Regions from separate parts of the Paenibacillus sp. GYB004 genome, predicted to be linked through region 2. Evidence: predicted binding sites of a transcription regulator. Region 2 holds the regulator's gene; the other holds the start of a gene.
The links. Region 2 encodes Rex, which represses fermentation and respiration genes when NADH is low (regulators of the CRP and FNR family bind a similar motif). Its sites were predicted from a motif close to TTGTGAAATATTTCACAA; they were not measured.
Positions count from the first base shown of each region.

Region 1: a site for Rex is predicted at 3,995-4,012, ahead of pflB (formate C-acetyltransferase). Genes of this name have one in related genera too.

Region 1 covers NZ_JARBDB010000004.1:328,564-338,618, forward strand. The annotation lists gene PV433_RS03375 (RluA family pseudouridine synthase) at 1-179, opposite strand, end outside; gene PV433_RS03380 (ABC transporter ATP-binding protein) at 734-1,729, shown strand; gene PV433_RS03385 (ABC transporter permease) at 1,726-2,859, shown strand; gene PV433_RS03390 (hypothetical protein) at 3,193-3,603, shown strand; gene pflB (formate C-acetyltransferase) at 4,113-6,374, shown strand; gene pflA (pyruvate formate-lyase-activating protein) at 6,371-7,120, shown strand; gene PV433_RS03405 (aminopeptidase) at 7,202-8,440, opposite strand; gene PV433_RS03410 (B12-binding domain-containing radical SAM protein) at 8,643-10,055, shown strand, end outside.
Region 2 covers NZ_JARBDB010000008.1:146,499-156,553, reverse strand. The annotation lists gene panC (pantoate--beta-alanine ligase) at 1-31, shown strand, start outside; gene panD (aspartate 1-decarboxylase) at 46-429, shown strand; gene PV433_RS04705 (tetratricopeptide repeat protein) at 582-1,232, shown strand; gene dinG (ATP-dependent DNA helicase DinG) at 1,327-4,185, shown strand; gene PV433_RS04695 (redox-sensing transcriptional repressor Rex) at 4,182-4,802, shown strand; gene PV433_RS04690 (PadR family transcriptional regulator) at 5,567-5,857, shown strand; gene PV433_RS04685 (FtsW/RodA/SpoVE family cell cycle protein) at 5,859-7,145, shown strand; gene PV433_RS04680 (inorganic phosphate transporter) at 7,393-8,391, opposite strand; gene PV433_RS04675 (DUF47 domain-containing protein) at 8,413-9,033, opposite strand; gene PV433_RS04670 (amidohydrolase) at 9,276-10,055, shown strand, end outside.

The DNA of each region.
Region 1 (10,055 bases), on a different contig from region 2:
ACGATCTTCGCCCAACTGACGGTTACCTGGTGACCGGGAAGCAGGGGCTGATCGTGCCGGGTTACCGTTCTTCCGTTCACCGACACTTGCCCGCGCGCGAGAATCGACTTGACCGCGTTGCGCCCATGGGCGCTTAACGATTGAATCAAGAAGGCCAGCAGCTCGTCCGGCTGCTGCACCGTAAGCTCGGTAGCGGGCGGGTGTTTGCCCCAAGGGGCTTTGGCCGGCGTTGCGTTTTTGTGCGGCTTGGCGCCCGCGGCCGTGTCGCCAGCCGGAGGGTGCTTGCTCCAGCCCGATTGGGCGGCTGCCCGCTTCTGGGGCTTTCCGGCCGGTCTGCCGGCGGAAGGCTGCTTGTCCCAGGAAGCTTTGGCATCTGTACGCCTGCCCTGCTTCCCGTTGGATTCTGCGACCGGGGCCGGTTTGCCCCATGCGCTTTTCGGCTGTTTGCCGGCCGCTTGTGCAGCGGCGGTTGGTTTTCCGAATGCCGGTTTGGCGTCCGTGCGTCTTGCTTGTTTTTGGCCCGGTTTCGAAGCGGGAGCTTGCTTACTCTCTGTAAATTTGGCGGGTGTGCGTTTCTTCTTGTCCATTCCGTTCTCCTTTGACTGTGCAGTTCCTGTTGCTACTATATCGCATCCGACGCAAAAAAGCATCCGCCCTCCCGTTCCCCGGCGGTTTGCATGCGGCCGTTCCGGAACAATGGTATAATAGTGCCATTCGCTGGAGGAGGGTGTGTATGGGCGATCCGATCAACACGGCGGCTGCCTTCGGTAGCGGCAAGAAACCGGTGATCCGGGCCGAAGGGCTCATCAAACGGTATGGTTCTTTTACCGCCGTGGACCATGTAAGTTTCGAAGTACACAGAGGCGAAATATTCGGCCTGCTCGGACCGAACGGTGCCGGCAAAACGACGACGATGGAAATGATGGAAGGCTTGCGCCGTCCGGATGAGGGAACGGCCATCGTAGCCGGCTTCGATACGCAAAAGGAGCTGAAAAAGGTCAGACAGGCGATCGGCGTTCAACTGCAATCGACCTCGCTGTTTGACTTATTGAAAGTGAAAGAAATCGTACGCATGTATGCGAGCTTTTATCCGAGCTCGGTTCCGATACAACCGCTTCTTCAGGATATGATTCTGGAGGAGAAGAAAAACGACCGGGTGAAGCATCTGTCCGGCGGCCAGCGGCAGCGGCTTGCGATTGCTCTGGCGCTCGTCAACGATCCGGAAGTGATCTTTCTCGACGAACCGACTACCGGACTCGATCCGCAGGCGCGGCGCATGTTATGGGACATCATCCTGAAGCTGAAAAACCGCGGCAAAACGATCGTGCTGTCCACCCACTACATGGATGAAGCGCATATTTTGTGCGACCGCATCTGTCTGATGGACAAAGGGAAGGTGATCGCCCTCGATACGCCGGAGCGGCTTGTGCGCAGCCTGCATTCCGAGAGCGCTGTCGAATTCCGGCTGCCCCAGCTGGAGAGAACGGACTTGCCGGACGAGGAGCGCCGTGCCGTCCTGGCGGTGCTGGAGAGCGTGCAAGGGGTTACCGGGGTGGATATGAAAAAAGAAGTCTACGTGCTGTACACGGATCGGCTGCAGTCGACCTTGACTGATTGGATCGCGGTTGCGGGAGCAAGGGGACTGGAGTTCGTCGACCTGCGCACTCGCATAGCCACGCTGGAAGACGTGTTCATCCATATGACGGGAAGGAGCCTGAGAGAGGAATGAAGGCTTACTTGCAGTTGACGCTCGCTCAGCTCCGGTTGTTTATTCGAAACCGTCAGGTGCTGTTCTGGTCGCTGTTATTCCCGGTTTTTTTTATGGGCATGCTGGGAGCTTTTCTCGGCAACGGCAGCGGCATATCGCTGAATGGAGCGATCATCGACGAGGATCACAGCAGCGCTTCGCGTACGCTGGTCGGTTCGCTCCGCCAATTAAGCCATGTGATCGAACTGAAAGAGGAATACAACAAGGAACAAGCGATGGAAGAGCTGAAGCGGGGCGATCTGCATATTATCGTAGTCATCCCGGACGGCTACGAGGAACAGCTCGGGAAGCATTCCACCAATGCGTATCTCGATCCGCTGTTCGAACCGATGCCCGAGGTGGCCAAGGTCAAGGCGTATTACGACGAGACCAATATGACGACGTCCCAGTTGGCGCTGGCGGTTTTGTCGCAGGTGGTGGACGGCCTGAGCAAACAGCTTGCCAACTATTCGCCGGTCGTAACGGTGGAATCGGTCGCGGTTCAGTCGCTGAATTTGAAATATATCGATTTTCTCGTCCCCGGCATTCTGGCTATGATGATTATGTCTACCAACCTGAATGGAGTAGCCGGTCAAATCGCTTCGTGGCGCGAGCGCGGCATTTTGCGGAGAATGCAGAGCACGACGCTTAAAGCGTCGACGTTCATCGCCGCGCAAATAACGGCACGGCTCGTGATGAACGGCATGCAAGCGTTTATCGTCGTGTTCGTCGGCTCGACGTTTTTCGGCACGCAGGTGAATGGGGCGTGGTGGCTGCTGTTTCTGTTCGTCGTGCTCGGGACGCTCACCTTCATGTCGCTCGGCTTCATTATCGCCTCTCTGGCCAAGACGCCGGAAAGCGCCGGACCGATTGCCGGCTTCGTATCGTTTCCGATGCTGTTTCTCGGCGGAGTGTTTTTTCCGATTAAGGAGATGCCGGTGTTGCTGCAATATGTGGTGAAGCTGCTGCCGATCTCGCATCTGACGACGGCAATGCGCCAGGTGATGAACGTCGGGGCGGATTTTACGGCATTGTGGCCGGAGGCGGCGCTGCTCGGCGGCTGGATTGTGGTGGCGTTTACGATCTCGAGCTTTACGTTTAAGTGGGAGTAAAGGCATAACTGGAAGCCCGGCGCCTCGTACTTATAGTCGTATTAGAAGAGGACAAGCGATAGTAACGGTTCTCACGGATCGCACAAGGCCGGGCGGATTGGCCGGTCAAGCGATTCGGAGAGCCGTTTTTTGGAGTTTGGACGAAAACGCATACATAAAAAGTCCGCAACGTGGCAAACTGGTAATGCCGGCATGAAACGTAACGTTATGTAAAGCTGACGCACCTTGTTACACGATTGACACATAAAGTTAATGCTGCGCTAATGATCCGCTAATGCTCCCTTAATGTTTCCGCCTTACAATAAGTTCAGAGGGGAAAGGAGTGTTCGACTGATGATTTTGTATCGTTTGGCGAAATGGATGGAGGAACGTAAACGGTTAAAGCGGCTGATCGCCGAAACCGACGGGGATTCCGCCGTTTACATCAAACAAAAAGCGGATGTCGAGCGTCTCATGATCCGGGAAGCGCACAGATGGCTGGAGCCGGGAAAAGCGGCCGGCGGCCCTGTGTTAACCGTCCGAGAGCAGGAAGAAAGCTATACGCTGATGCTGGCGCAAATGCCTGTGCAGGAACGGATCGCTCCGCTTCCGGAAGTGCTGGCCGAAGTGCGCAGAAGCTCGCTCGAGACGGCAGCCCATCCCGGCCGGGGCAACACGGGACCGGTGCGCGCCGAAGAGCTCGTACCCGAAGAACTGCTGCATATGCCGCTCGTCGGGGAAGATACGATGCAGCCGCAGCTTTGAAACGCTGTGGCATGAGAATAACGACAAGTCGATTATTTATAATGAAGATACGGGAGCCCGGGCGAATGTCCGGGCTTTTGAATGATTTCGGAGGGGCGCGCTAAGGCGATAAATGATAATAAAGCGAACTGGGAGGCCTTCTGCCCTGCTTATAGCTGGGAAGGAAGCGGTTAAGAGCGGTTTGCAGCCTTTATTTTGTCCGAAACCCGCTTGGAGGAGGAAATAAGAGTTGTTTGAGGCTCTTAAAATGGGGGAAAAGGATGCGGACCGGTCACCGACTGCCAATTGATTGCCCCACGCCGCCCCAGCGTGCGCTCATCGCCGCCAATTGACCACCCAACGTTCGCCCAACGCTCGCACATCGCCGCCGCGCAACCGGTTTTTCGTAACATTGTACTTTTTTTCACAAATTCGAAACGGAATCGGCCCAATCGTGTGATAAATGTCACGCCGGAAGCGATCGATTATCGCCTATACTCAAGGTAGATAGAGAAATGGAGGGATCTGGCATGATCGGCACAAAACCGGCACAAACACAAAACGTTGAAGCATGGCGGGAATTCCGGCCGGGGAACTGGCAGACGCGGATTGACGTGAAAAACTTTATTGATACGAACCTGACTCCCTATCTGGGAGACGAATCGTTCCTCGCCGGTCCGACCGGACATACGACGGAGCTGTGGGCGCAAATTATGGAGCTGACCCGCGCGGAGCGGGCCAAGGGAGGAGTGCTGGACGTAGACGTCGATACCGTATCGACGATCGTTTCGCACGGCCCGGGCTATCTGGACAAAGAGAAAGAGAAAATCGTTGGCGTGCAAACGGACAAGCCGTTCAAACGTTCCGTCCAGCCGTTCGGCGGCATCCGCATGGTGGCCGATGCTTGCGAAGCTTACGGGTTCAAGCTGCCGGAAGAGATGATCCGGCTGTTTACCGATATCCGCAAAACGCATAATCAAGGCGTGTTCGACGCTTACACGTCGGAGATGAAGACGGCGCGCAAAGCCGGGATCATCACCGGTCTGCCCGATGCCTACGGCCGCGGCCGGATTATCGGCGACTATCGCCGGGTTGCGCTGTACGGCGTGGATCGGCTGATCGCGGGCAAGAAGGAAGAGCTGGCCAGACTCGAAGTGGATCAGATGTCCGAGGACGTCATCCGTCTGAGAGAAGAGCTGTCGGAGCAAATCCGCAGTCTGGACGAGCTGAAACGGATGGCGGCCGCCTACGGTTACGACATCTCGCTGCCTGCACAGACTGCGCGGGAAGCGGTACAATGGCTGTACTTCGCCTACCTCGGAGCGATCAAAGAGCAGAACGGCGCCGCGATGAGTCTCGGGCGCGTATCGAGCTTCCTGGACATCTACTTCGAGCGCGATTTGAAGGAAGGCATGCTGACCGAGCAGGAAGCTCAGGAGATCGTCGACCATTTCGTCATGAAGCTGCGTATCGTCAAATTTTTGCGTACACCCGACTACAACGAGCTGTTCAGCGGAGACCCGACCTGGGTGACCGAATCGATCGGCGGCATGTCGCTGGGCGGCGAGCCGCGGGTTACGAAAAACTCGTTCCGCTTCCTGCACACGCTCTACAATCTGGGCCCGTCGCCGGAGCCGAACTTGACGGTGCTCTGGTCGCCGCACCTGCCGTATAAGTTCAAGGCATACTGCGCCAAAGTATCGATCGAGACGAGTTCGATCCAGTATGAAAACGACGAGCTGATGCGCCCGTACTATGGGGACGATTACGGCATTGCCTGTTGCGTCTCGGCGATGCGCATCGGCAAGCAAATGCAGTTTTTCGGCGCAAGGGCGAACTTGGCCAAAGCGCTGCTGTACGCCATCAACGGAGGCGTCGACGAAGTGCTCGGCATCCAGGTCGGTCCTGCGATGAAACCGATCGACTCGGATGTGCTCGACTACGATGAGGTGGCGAAGGCTTATGACTCTGTCCTGGAGTGGCTGGCGAAGCTGTACATGAACACGCTCAACGTCATTCATTACATGCACGACAAATACTGCTACGAGCGGCTCGAGATGGCGCTGCACGACCGCGACATCGTCCGTACGATGGCTTGCGGCATCGCCGGCTTGTCGGTTGTAGCCGATTCGCTCAGCGCGATCCGTTACGCCAAAGTGAAACCGGTCCGCAACGAGAAAGGGATCGCCGTCGATTTCGAGATCGAAGGCGAGTATCCGCAATATGGCAACAACGACGAACGGGTGGACAGCATCGCCGTGGAACTGGTCGAATCGTTCATGAGCAAGCTGAACAAGCATAAGCCGTACCGCAATGCGGTGCCGACGATGTCGGTCCTGACGATCACCTCGAACGTCGTTTACGGCAAGAAAACAGGGACGACACCGGACGGCCGTCAAGCCGGCCAGCCGTTTGCGCCGGGCGCGAACCCGATGCACGGCCGGGACCGCAAGGGCGCTCTCGCCTCGCTCGCTTCGGTGGCGAAGCTGCCGTACGCCTGCAGCCTGGACGGCATCTCGAACACGTTCTCGATCGTTCCGAAGGCGCTTGGCCGGGAAGAAGGGCCTCGTGTGCAAAACCTCGTGTCGATGCTGGACGGGTACGCGACGCTCGGCGGCCACCATCTGAACGTGAACGTCTTCAACCGGGAGCAGTTGCTTGACGCGATGGAGCACCCGGAGAACTATCCGCAGCTGACGATCCGCGTATCCGGCTACGCGGTCAACTTCATCAAGCTGACCCGCGAGCAGCAGCTCGACGTGATCAGCCGTACGTTCCATGGTGAGGTATGACGGGCCGCATCCATTCGCTGGAGACGTTCGGCACCGTGGACGGGCCGGGAATCCGCTTCGTCTTGTTCATGCAGGGCTGCGCGCTGCGCTGCCGGTACTGCCATAATCCGGACTCGTGGGATACCGAAGCGGGCCGCCGGGTGGAAGTCGAGGACATCCTCGCCGAGATTGAGCCGTATGTGGAGTTTTACCGTCTCTCCGGCGGCGGCATTACCGTATCGGGCGGCGAGCCTTCGCTGCAGGCGCCTTTTGTCGCGAAGCTGTTCGCCGCGATCAAGGAACGATGGGGACTGCACACCGCTCTTGACAGCTCGGGTTTCTGCGAGCCGGTGCATGCGGAAGAGCTGCTGCGCCACACCGATCTCGTCCTGCTCGATCTGAAGATGATGAACCGGGAAGCTCATCAGGAACTGACGACCCAGCCGAACGACAAAATTCTGCGTTTCGCCGAGCATTTGTCCACCCAAGGAAAAGCGATGTGGGTCCGCCGCGTGCTCGTCCCCGGCTGGACGGACTCGATGGAGGAGCTTCGCGAGCTGGGACGGTTTATCGGGAAGCTGCGCGGGGTAGAGAAGGTGGAGGTGCTGCCGTACCACCGGATGGGCGTATACAAATGGCAGGAGCTAGGCCGGGAATATTTATTGGAAGGATGCCCGGAGCCGACAGACAAAGAAGTGGAGCGGGCAATCCATTTAATCGAAGAAGGACGGAGAAGCGTGACGGAACCGCCTCTGCACGTCCAATAGAAAGAAATCGAAAAAACCTCCGAACCCTTGATTTCTCAGGGCTTTCGGAGGTTTTTGCATCGATGGCGGGACCGCAGTCGATCAATCGAACTCGATCGCCCAGTTGCCGTCGCGGAAAATCGGTTCCGCCCGGCCGTCTGCGGTAATGCCGTCGATATTCATGCTGGACGAGCCCATCATGAAGTCGACATGGATGAGACTGTCGTTGGCGCCGCGTTCGGACAGCTGCTCCTTGGTCATCTCCGCCCCGCCTTCGATCGTGATCGGATAAGCGCGGCCGAGAGCGAAGTGGCACGAAGCATTTTCGTCGAACAGCGTATTGTAGAAAATCAGGTTCGTGTCCGAAATCGGCGAACGGTGCGGCACAAGCGCCAGCTCTCCCAGCATGCGCGCCCCTTCGTCGGTGTCGAGCAGCAGCTTCAGCGTCTCGTAGCCTTTCTCGGCGGCGAAGTCGACGACCTTGCCGTTCTCGAACCGGAGCGTGAAGTTGTCGATCAGATTGCCACCGTAATTAAGCGGCTTCGTGCTGCGCACGGTTCCGTTGGCTCCGTCCTTATGCGGCATCGTAAATACTTCTTCCGTCGGCATGTTCGGGTTAAATGTGACGCCCTTCTCATTGTCGGTCGAGCCGCCGTGCCAGACGTGGTTGTCCGGCATATTCACCGTGAGATCGGTGCCTTCTCCCTTATAGACGAGCTGGCGGTACTGCTTTTTGTTGAGGTAGTCCACCGTTTTGGAGAGGCGCGCGTTATGCTCTTTCCACTCCTGCACCGGATCGTCCAGATCGACGCGGGTTGCTTTCAGGATCAGCTCCCACAGCTTGGCAACCGCTTCGTCCACAGGCAGATCGGGGAACATTTTGGCGGCCCACTCGGGCGTCGGAGTCGAGATCAGCGACCAGGCGACCTTGTGCGCCATCGTATAGTGGCGCCAGCCTTGAAGCGCCGTTCCGGCCGCTTTCGTAGCCGCTGCCACCCGTTTCGGATCGATGTCCTTCAGCAGGTCCGGATTGGTGGAATAAATGCTCAGGAAGCCGGCCCCGTTCGCCGCGAATTCCTCCCAGCCTTTCGCCCGGAACATCGGGTACTCGCTGAGCGCTTCGTCCGGCGCCAGCTCGTATTTGATTTTGGTAATCTCCTCGTCGTTCCACTCCACGTGCACGTTTTTGGCGCCAGCCTCGTACGCTTTGCGGGTAATTTTGCGAACCAGCTCGACCGCAGTAAGCGGCGCGGATACGACCAGCGTCTGTCCCTGCTGCACGTTAATGCCTACGCGTACCGCCAGCTCCGCATATTTCTCCAGATCCAAATCCGTTGGCATCGCAATCGCTCCTTCCAATTCGAACCGTTATGTAGAATGTCTAAAGTGTACCCGGGTGTACTTGCACTATATCATGCTCGTCTCGGATTTTCAAAATCCGTCCCCAACAAGTTTTTCACAAAAAAGCGATTTTGTGTTCATCCGGTTTTGATGTAGAATTGAGTGTGATCCTACTATTAGAAGACTGAAAGGTTTGAAGCAAATGAACGTGGTCGTCTCCAGTCTGAACGCCAAATACATTCATACCTGCCTTGCCCTGCGATATTTGAAGGCGTTTTGCCGGGACGAATTCGATATCGAGATGGCTGAATATACGATTAAAGATCCGGCGATGAATATCGTATCGGATCTGTTCCGGCGGGACCCGGACGTGCTGGGCTTCTCCTGTTATATCTGGAATATCGAAGAAACGATCCGGGTCGTGCGGATGATGAAGAAAATCAAGCCGGAGCTGAAAATCGTGCTGGGCGGACCGGAAGTGTCCTACGATACCGACCATTGGATGAACGAGCTACCAGAGGTCGATTTCATCGTCATGGGCGAAGGGGAGGAGACGTTCCTCCACCTGCTGCGCGAGATTTCGGGCGACCGGAAGTACCATTTCGTATTCGGCGTCGCTTACCGGAACGCGGACGGCGAGGTGTGCGTCAATCCGGGCAGGCCGAAGCTGAAGCTGGACGATATTCCGTCCCCGCACCGTTTCGCTGAGGACGAGGCGGCGCTGCCGAACCGCGTCGTTTATTTCGAGACGAGCCGCGGCTGCCCGTTCAGCTGCCAGTTCTGCTTGTCGAGCATCGAGGTCGGAGTCCGGTACTTCGATATGGAGCGGACGAAGGCCGACCTGCTGCATCTGATCGATTCCGGGGCGAAGCTGATCAAGTTCGTCGACCGCACCTTTAATATTAAACGCGACTATGCGATGGAGATTTTCCAGTTTCTGATCGACAACCACCGCGGCTGCGTGTTCCAGTTCGAGATTACGGCTGACATCATGCGTCCGGAAGTGCTCGACTTTTTGGCCGAGCATGCGCCTCCGGGCATTTTCCGGTTCGAGATCGGGGTCCAGTCGACCAACGATTTGACGAACGAGCTGGTGAAGCGCCGGCAAAATTTCTCCAAGCTGACCCGGACGGTAATGAAAGTGAAGGAGAGCGGCAAGATCGACCAGCATCTCGATCTGATCGCCGGGCTGCCGGAGGAAGATTACGACTCGTTCCGCCAAACGTTTAACGACGTATTTGCCCTTGGGCCGGAGGAACTGCAGCTCGGATTTTTGAAAATGCTGCGGGGAACCGGTCTGCGCCATGAAGCCGACAAGTACGGCTACGTGTATATGGATCAGGCGCCTTATGAGATACTCGGCAACAGCATCCTGCCGTTCTCCGACCTGATGCGCATCAAGCGGGTAGAGGACGTCCTGGAGAAATATTGGAATTCGCACCGGCTCGACCGCACGGTCCGTTATTTGATCGACCGGCAGTTCGATTCGGCGTTCGACTTTTTCCAACTGTTCGGCGATTACTGGGAAGAGCGCGGCTGGCAGAAGATCGGTCATCAGCTTGAAGATTTGTTCGAGCGGCTGCAATCGTTTCTGGAGCAGCGGGGGACGCCGGAC
Region 2 (10,055 bases):
TCTGATCGACAATCGCATTTTTTTCTCTTGAGGAGGGGAACCGGCATGTTCTTAACGATGATGAAATCGAAAATTCACCGCGCGACGGTTACGGAAGCAAATTTAAACTATATCGGCAGCATTACGATTGACGAAGATCTGATGGATTTGGTCGAACTTTTACCTAATGAAAAAGTGCAGGTTGTAGATAATAACAACGGAGCCCGCCTTGAAACGTATGTCATCCCCGGCCCCCGGGGTTCCGGAGTCATCTGTTTGAACGGTGCAGCGGCTCGTCTCGTTCATCCGGGCGATACAGTCATCATTATTTCTTACGCGCTGATGACGGGCGAACAAGCAAAAGCTCATAAACCGAAAATTGCCATTATGGGAGAAGACAACAAGGTCGTCGATACACTGAACGTCGAAACTCATTCCACAATCCTTTAAGTGCAAGCAACGTGAGCACCGGAAGTTCCGGCTGAATTCCATATTCGATGTCGAGCAGGCTTACTGATCTGCTTCGGGATCAGAAGTGGACTTTTTGAACAACCTCTTTAAGCACGGGCAGCACGATTTCTCAGCCAAGGTGGGATCAGATCATGTTGAAACAGTTGTTTGCCTCGATGCACGACGCGTTAGACGACGTGATAAAACATTTCCCGACTGCCGACGCCAAGGGAAAGCAGGATCTTCACAACAAGCTGGACGTATTAAAAGCGATGAGTGATTCCTTTATCGAGGAATGGCTGCAATTCGAGGAGAAGATGGCTCGTTTTCTGGAAACATTGCCGAAATCGACCGGTTGGGCCGTTGCGGGGAGCAGCGGCGCTTCTCCAGCCTTGCCGGAAGGCAGCGATGCCTCGGAGGCGTTCAAGCGAGGCCAGGGTTATTTTCAACTGCTTATGTACGACAATGCGGTTCGCGAATTCGAGTCGGTTGTCCAAGAACACCCCGAGTTCATTCTGGGCCGGCTGTACTTGGCTATGGGTCATATGCGCAAAGGAAACGACGCCGAAGCGTACCGGCATTTCCGGTTCATTACCTCGCTGACGGAGCACGACCAGATGAAGGCCGTCTCGTATAACGCGATGGGCTGCATTCATGCCAAAAATGCCAATATCGAGCAAGCCCAGCATTTCTTCAAACTGGCCTATATGGCTGATCCGAGCAGCGTGGAGCCGATGATCAACATGGGAATATGCATGTCGCATCACGGAAGCCAAAGTGCCGGAGAAGGATTTATCCATTAAATGATCATGGCCTCGCTTCGGCTTCCCTTTTCGGCTACGCAATAATTTGGTATGCTAAGAAGGGAATCGCGAAGAAGGGATTGAAGAGTACCGGATGAGATATGCGGTAATCGATTTTGAAACAACGGGAGACCAACCTTCGGATGATATCATACAGGTTGGTCTTGTTGTTATAGAAGATGGTGTCATCAGCCGGCGGTATTCATCCTTTGTCCGGCCTAATAAATCCATACCTGAATTTATCGTACAGCTGACAGGCATCACCGATGAGATGGTGGCGGACGCTCCGGTTCTCGAAGACGTGTTGTCCGACATGCTTCCTTTGCTTGCCGACAGCGCGCTTGTGGCCCACAATGCGGGTTTTGACCATATGTTTTTGCGATATGCTTGCGAACGAAGCGGATATCTTCCTTTTGACGGGCGGGTTATCGATACGATTCCGTTCCTGCGCATCCTGTTCCCTTCGCTGACGAGCCTACAACTATCGATGGTGAGCGCCGCTTTCGGGCTTGGTCACGATCGTCCGCACCAGGCGGACAGCGACGCTGAAGTGACAGCGCTTATCTGGCTCAAATGTTTGGAGCGGTTCGATACGCTGCCGCTGCTGACCGTTCAGAAGCTGGCCCAGCTGTTCGAGTCCGATCCTTCGGATATGGGCTGGTTTATGCAGGAGATGCGGGTGCGCAAAGAATCGGCAGTCAGTATCGACCCCGAGACGAACCGGTATTTTCGTCAATACGTGCTGAATGTCGGGGACTGGGATGAGGAGAAGCCGGCGCGTGAGGAAGAAGGTTCACCTCAAATCGGCAAAAATGAGTCGTTCGACGAGTTTTACGATAAAATCAAGACGAATTTGCGCAGCAAGTTCGAGCACTACGAGGAACGCGAAGCGCAGGAGCATATGATCCGCGAAGTAGAGAGCTCGTTTTCGTCCGACCGCCATCTGATGGTGGAAGCAGGCACGGGCACGGGGAAATCGCTCGGCTACTTGATTCCTTCCCTGTACCACGGCATCAAGGAAGACAAGAAAGTGATCATCAGCACCCACACGATCAACTTGCAGGAGCAGCTCCGTCAGCGGGACATCCCGCTGCTTCAGGATATATTTCCAGTCCCGTTCCGGGCGGCCGTGCTTAAGGGGCGGAGCCATTATTTATGCCTGCGCAAATTCGAGCAGAAGCTGTACAACCGTGACTTTGCCAGCGAGAAGGAAGACCGGATCACCGCAGCCCAGATGGTCGTATGGCTTTCGGAGACGAACCACGGCGACGACGAGGAGCTGTATTTTGCCGGGCGCGGGGCCGAATTTTGGCAGACGGTCGGCAGCGACACTGATTCGTGTCTGAACCGGATGTGCCCTTGGTTCAAAAAATGTTTTTACCACCGCGCGCGTAACGAAGCGAACATTGCGGACGTGGTCATTACCAATCATTCGCTGCTGTTTACCGATATTCAGGCGGAAAACCGGCTTCTGCCGGCCTACAAGCAGCTCGTCATTGATGAAGCGCATCATTTCGAGGAAGTGGCGAGCAAACATCTGGGGATGGATCTGCATTATGCCTCCCTGGTAAATACGCTGCTGTGGCTGTATAAGGATGCGAAGAACGGCCAGCTGCCCTCGCTTCAGTTCAGGCTGCAGCGCGGCTCGGAGCAAAAGGCCGCTGACTGGAACCAGACGATCGAGTCGGTTTATCCGCGCATGGTGCGCATTAAGGAAGAGTGGGACAAGCTGACCGAGCTGCTGTATATGTTCGTCTCCGAGCGCAACGACGGCGGAGGGACCGAGAGCGGACAACTCGTGCTCCGTCTCAAGCCGGAAGCGCTGCCGAAGGCGTGGAGCTCGCTGCTTGTGATCGAAGAGAACATTTACCTCGAAGCGACCGAGATCGGCAAAAAGCTGGAACGGCTTGTGACCGAACTGAAGGAGGAAACCGACGAGTTTGCGACGAGCAGCGTGCTGACAGACTTGTCGGGGTCGGTGAAAGCGTTGCTGCGGCACCGGGACGTGCTCCGGTTCTTTATGCAGATGCCCGATCCGCATTATGTGTACTGGCTGGAAGCCGCTCCTTACTTCAAAAGCAAGTCGCTCCAAGTATTCGCCGTGCCGCTTGATGTCAGCCATCTGCTCAAGCAGCATTTCTTCGAGGCGAAGGACAGTGTCGTATTAACGTCGGCGACATTAACGGTTAACAAAACGTTTCAATACAGCGCCTCGCAGCTGGGCTTGCAGCCGTTGTCGGATACCGAGAAGGTGAAGACGGTGCAGCTTGCTTCGCCGTTCCAGTACCGCAAGCAAGCGCTTGTGCTGATTCCGCGGGATTTCCCAAGCGTCAAAGGGGCGACGGCGGACGAAGTGTTCCTCGGGGCGCTTGTCGGGTCTTTGGCCGATGTGGCGAAGGAGACGAAGGGCCGGATGCTCGTCCTGTTCACTTCGCACCGGATGCTGAAGCAAATTCATCCGGAGCTGAAGGAGCGGCTGAAGCCAAGCGGCATTCAGGTTCTCGGCCAAGGCGTCGACAGCGGCAACCGCAGCAAGCTGATCCGGATGTTCCGCTCGCAGTCGTCCAGCGTTCTGCTGGGCACGAGCAGCTTCTGGGAAGGCGTCGACATTCCGGGGGAGGCGCTGACGTGTCTGGCGATTGTCAGACTTCCGTTCCAGCCTCCGAATCACCCGCTGGTCGAAGCCAAAAGCGAGCAGCTGAAAAAGAACAACCTGAACCCGTTTACGGCGCTGTCGGTGCCGCAGGCGGTCATCCGCTTCAAGCAAGGCTTCGGACGTCTCGTTCGGACGGCTAAAGACCGCGGTGTCGTCGTGATTTACGATACGCGCGTACTGGAAACCTCCTATGGCCGCAACTTTTTGTATTCGCTGCCCGGTCCGAAAATCGAACATTTGAGCACACAGCAGTTGGTACCGCGAATATCAGATTGGATGGGGGAGGAAAACGGATGAAGACACCGAAAATTTCGGAGGCGGTCGTCCGCCGTCTCCCGGTTTATCTTCGTTTTTTGAATGAGCTTAGCCGGCGCAACGTGCAGATGGTCTCATCGCAGGATTTGGGCCAAAAGCTCGATCTGAACCCGGCGCAGATCCGCAAAGATTTGGCTTACTTCGGGGAATTCGGCAAAAAAGGGATCGGCTACGACGTCGCCTATTTGATCGAGAAAATCCGCCAAATTTTAAAGCTGGACCAGATTATTCCGGTCATTCTGGTCGGAGCCGGAAACCTGGGCCGGGCTTTGTGCAATTACAACGCCTACCTGAAAGACAATATGAAGATCGTAGCCGTCTTCGACAGCTCTCCGGACAAGCTCGGCGAGCATATTAACAATTTGACCGTCCAGCCCATGACGGTGCTGCACGAGACGGTCCGGGAGCACAAGGTGCGGATCGGCATCATTACCGTCCCGGCGTTCGAAGCGCAGCTGGTCGCCAACCAGTTCGTCAATGCCGGAGTGGAAGCGATTCTTAACTTCGCGCCGGTCATTATTAAGGTGCCGAACGAAATTCGCGTTCATCATGCGGATTTTACGACCGAGCTGCAGAGCTTGGCTTATTATTTGGATTGAGGCAAGAGGAGGGCAGCTGCTTATAGCGCGAAGTGCGGAGTGCGCGTCTAGGCGGATTTGCGACCGGGATCTACAAGCTGAAAAGACGCTTCTGTCACCACTTATGTAGGGGTGAATATTGAAGCGTCTTTTCTTGTCACAGCAGCCGTTCGGCTCCATGGATAGGGACTGCGGGGCGGTCATATTCCAGCGAAAACGCATGAATTCTCAGCCCAAAGGATAGAATGAAACATGATTCCTGCATAACAGCCGGAATTTTGGTCATGTAGAACAAAAATAAGACATTTTCTTATAGATTCATGCGCCTACGCAGGAATGCTGCCCAAAATCAGAAGCTCTGAGGAAAAAGCCTGCATTTGCGCATCTTTTCGGTAAGATCTTCTTTCGACCGTGCCTGATTCCTCACACCCTCCACTTTCATACTCTCACGCCCCCACACTCTCACGCTCCTACACTCTTACTACCTCCCTGTATAGCAAATAAAAAACGCCCCGGACCCTTATAAGAAAGGGTCCGGGACGTTCTTCGTCTCGTTGCTGCTAATTGTATCGGGAATGGGACAGTAATGCAATAGGTTATCGTACGTTTCAAGCCCGGAGTGACGGGGGATTGTGAAAGACTTCCGGCCCGCTATTGGACAAATGGACAAACTTATTGTATACTCATACCTAGTAAACATATGCATAGCATTCCTATGTATAAAATCAATGTGAAGAGGAGGCAGCCGATTGAACAAAGAATTGCTCAAGGGCAGCACAGGCACTATGATACTGGCTCTGCTGAATCGTAACGATTTGTACGGCTACGAGCTGTTGAAGGAGCTGGAACGCAGGTCGGAGGGCGTATTTGCATTGAAGGAAGGCACGTTGTATCCGATTCTACACGCGATGGAAGCGGAAGGCTGGGTGGATGCCTACTGGAACGAAGTGAATGGCCGCAAGCGGAAGTATTACCGGATTACACCGCCGGGCAAGAAGCAGCTGGAGCATAAAAAGTCGGAATGGAGCGTTTTCCGCAGCGCCGTCGATCTCGTGTTGAAGGAGGGGAGAGCCTAATATGATTCGGGATCACGAGTTAATCCGGAGCTACCTCCGCTCCGTATGCGGACAAATTAAAGCGAGGGAGGTTCACCCGCATATTCGCAAGGAACTCGAAAGCCACCTGGAGGAGCTGGTGATGGAACGGGAGGAAGCGGGCGATAACCGGGAGGAAGCGGTACGTTATGCAATCGAGCGGATGGGAGACCCGGTAAAGGTCGGCAAAGATCTGCATGCGGTACATAAACCTAGAATGAATTGGCCGCTCATGATTGGGGGACTGTTATTTGCTTTATTAGGTGTTTTTGCGATGTATCTTATTGATAACAGTATGACCGTCCGGTTTCCTTTAGGAGAAAAAAAGCTGGTTTCCGTCGCTTTCGGATTATTGATTATGGGCCTCCTGTACTTCATTCATCCGCGTGCGATTCAAACATACAGCTGGGCTATTTATGCGGCAGCCGTGGGCGGAATGGTCGGAAACCATTGGTTAGGGGCGACCGTAAACGGTTCCCCGTCTTATATTAGCCTAGGCTGGCTTAACCTCGATTGGGTCTGGGTGAGCACCTATTTATTGATCGTAGCAGCGCCAGGGATATTGATCGATCGAGCAAAAAAGCCGTTTTTTTGGCCGATTACTACTGCGGTGCTGGTGTTGGTGCCGTTACTGCTCTACGGAAACCTGGGAAGAATTCCGGGCCTTGTTCTGTACTTAACCGCTCTGCTGGTCATGGCCGGCTCGATTACGGGAAAATGGAAACGGGCGATCGCACAAACGCTGCTGCCGCTCGGCGCTTTGCTTGTTTACGCGCTGCAAACCAGGCCGTACCTGGCAGACAAATGGAGCATGTATGTCGATCCGAACCGGGACCCGCTTGGCGCCGGATATATGAATGTTCAGATTCAAAGGGCTCTTCAGTCGGCAGGCTGGTTCGGAAAAGAAGGAGCCATGACTTTGCGATTGCCGGAAGCTCATAACGATATCGTTTACGTATTCCTGGTCCATAAATTCGGCTGGCTTGCGGGAATTATCCTCACTTTGGGGTGTGCCGGATTTATAGGAGTACTGATCCGTTCGACCCGTAGCGTATCCGATCCGTTCGGCAGGACGCTGCTTGCCGGTATTTCTACAATTCTCGGTTTTCAACTGGGCTACAACGTTCTGATGTCGTTAGGAATTGTCCCTTTGATCGGCGTTCCTTTCCCGATCGTGAGTAACGGGTTTACGCATACGGTTGCTGAATTCGCCGTTTTAGGAATTTCGCTGGCGATCTATCGAAGAAGGCATCTGACGCTGGCCATGTGAACATAGAAGTGTGATTTTGCCCATATACGAAATATTAGCAAACGTGCAGAGCCGTCAGCTCCAGCCAAACCAACAGTAGAGTTTATTCAGACGGCAGGGATGCCGATCTTTCTATCACGTTACGGTTCTAAGACTCCAACCGCTTTAAGCAAGCGGAGGAGTCTTTTTGCTAGTTTTGAGAGGCAGATCAGCAATAACTAACAAAAGAAGGCTGCTCCCAGGAAAGGGAACAGCCAGCATACGAACTCTAAAACAACGAAAACAACACCTTGTACACCAGAAAAGCAAGTACCATACTGATCGGGATCGTGATGACCCATGTCATGATCATCCGTCCGACCGTGCCCCACTTGACGTCCTTAAACCGGATGACGCTGCCCGTACCGATGATGGACGACGTAATGACGTGTGTCGTCGACAAAGGTTGTCCGATAAAGGTCGACGTCTGGATAATAATCGAGGAGCTCAGATCCGCAGCGAAGCCGTTAACCGGCTCGATCTTCATAATTTTTTTACTGACCGTTTTGATAATCCGCCAGCCGCCGATGGAAGTTCCGAGACCCATTGCCGCCGCGGCGGATATTTTGACCCAGATTGGGACATCCAGCGTCGTCTGGAAGCCGCCGGCGACGAGACCGAAGACGATAATCCCCATCGCTTTCTGGGCGTCGTTGCCCCCGTGGCTGAACGACAGCAGTCCGGCCGATACGACCTGGAACGAGCGGAACACCCGGTTCAGTTTGGACCGCGATTTGTTGCCGCTGAAAAGGATGATGTATTTAAGCAGAAACATGATGATGAAACCTACGGCAAAAGCGATGATAGGCGACAAAATCAATATATAAACAATTTTCAGGAAACCTTCCATATGAAGGGATTTGAATCCGGCTCCGGCGATAACCGCTCCTGCGAGCGCGCCGATCAAAGTATGGGAGGACGACGAAGGAATGCCGTAATACCAGGTGAGCAGGTTCCAGAAGATAGCCGCTATAAGGGCCGCTATGACGACCTGGACGCCATTTTCGATTTCCGCCGGATTGGCGATGCTCCCGCCGACTGTTTTGGCTACTTCCGATGACAGCATGGCGCCCACAAAGTTAAGAAAGGCTGCGTACAGCACCGCAAACCGTGGTGACATCGCCCGTGTCGAGATCGAAGTGGCGATCGCGTTGGCCGTGTCGTGAAAGCCGTTGATGAAATCGAATATGAGCGCCAACAGGACAATAAAGATAATCAGGGTCAGCATGATTTTCTCCTAACAGGTGGATTAAGCGTAGCGCAGTACGACACTTCCCAATATATCCGCAACGTCCTCGCAAGCGTCCGTCGTTTGTTCGAGCCGTTCGTACAGCTCCTTGAGCTTAAAGTCGTGGTAAGGATCGGTCGGGCTGGTGAAAATCTCGCGAATCCCTTCGCGCATCAGCCGGTCGCCTTCATTTTCCAGGCTGTTGATATGTACCGTATGCTCCTGGATCTGCATGTACTTCTTCTTGGACAACAGCTTGAACGCTTCGAGCAGATGCTCGCACGAGGAGACGAGGACTTCCGAGAAATCCTTCATATATTGATTCGTGAACGTAATGTTCAGATAATCGAATCTCGCCATCGAGGCTTCGATCCCGTCCATCACATCGTCCAGCCGAACCGCAAGCTCCATAATGTCTTCCCTGTCAAGCGGCGTGATAAATACTTTGTTCAAGCCTTTGAAAATCTCATGCGTAAACGAATCGCCCTTCTCTTCGATCTCTTTCAGTTTACCGAAGTATGTGGCTGGCGGCTGATTCCCCATCATGGCGCTGCGGAACATGTGTGCGCCATTCAGCGTATTTTCCGCGCTTTGAATGAGCAGATTCAGAAAATCGATCTCGCCCTTTTTATTGAAAATCATCAAGCTTATGACCCCCAATGTCGGATGTTGAAAAAAGTTGTCGTTCCTTAACACAAAATTAAAATTATCATATCCGGACGGTCAATTGCAATCGATTGAACGAACTAATTGCACAGGACTTTCAAAACAGAGCCGGGTTGCTTGATTTTGACTGTCCGAAGAGGTACATTTGTAACGGTATGTTATTCGTGACCACGAACTCTTAATGGAAATTCTAATCCGAACCGAAAGGCTGATTGATGATGGCAAAAACGTTGATCCGGAACGGCACGTTCGTCACCGTAACCGAAGAAGCACCGATTGTCCGCGGCTGCATGATTATAGAGGACGACAAAATCGTATATTTGGGCGAGCAGGAGCGCGACCCGGCGGAGCAATTCGACGAAATTGTGGACGGAAGCCGCAAATTGTACATGCCCGGACTCGTCAATACCCACTGCCATGCCGCGATGTCGCTGCTGCGCGGGTACGGGGACGATCTGGCGCTCCAAGTATGGCTGGAGCAGAAAATGTGGCCGAACGAAGCCAAATTTACCGGTGAAGACGTCCGGTGGGGTACGCTGCTATCGATCCTCGAGATGATCAAAGGCGGGACGACCAGTTTCGTCGATATGTACGATCATATGGACGAAGTGGCCAAAGCCGTTGAAGAATCCGGAATGCGAGGCTGCCTGACGCGCGGCGCGATCGGACATTGTCCGCCGGACGTACAGGAGCACAAGCGCCGGGAAGCCGTCCAATTCGCCAAAGACTGGCACGGAAAGGCTGGCGGCCGGATTACGACCATGATGTCGCCTCACGCGCCTTACACGTGCCCGCCGGAGTTTATCGTCAAATTCGTGGAAGCGGCTCACGATCTGAACTTGCCGATGCATACGCATATGTCCGAGACGCTGTACGAAGTGCTGGAGAACGAGAAGCAGTACGGGCTGCGTCCGGTCGATCATCTGGCCAAGCTCGGCTTGTTCTCGCGCCCTTCGATCGTCGCGCATGCCGTGCATCTGACGGATGCGGAGATCGCT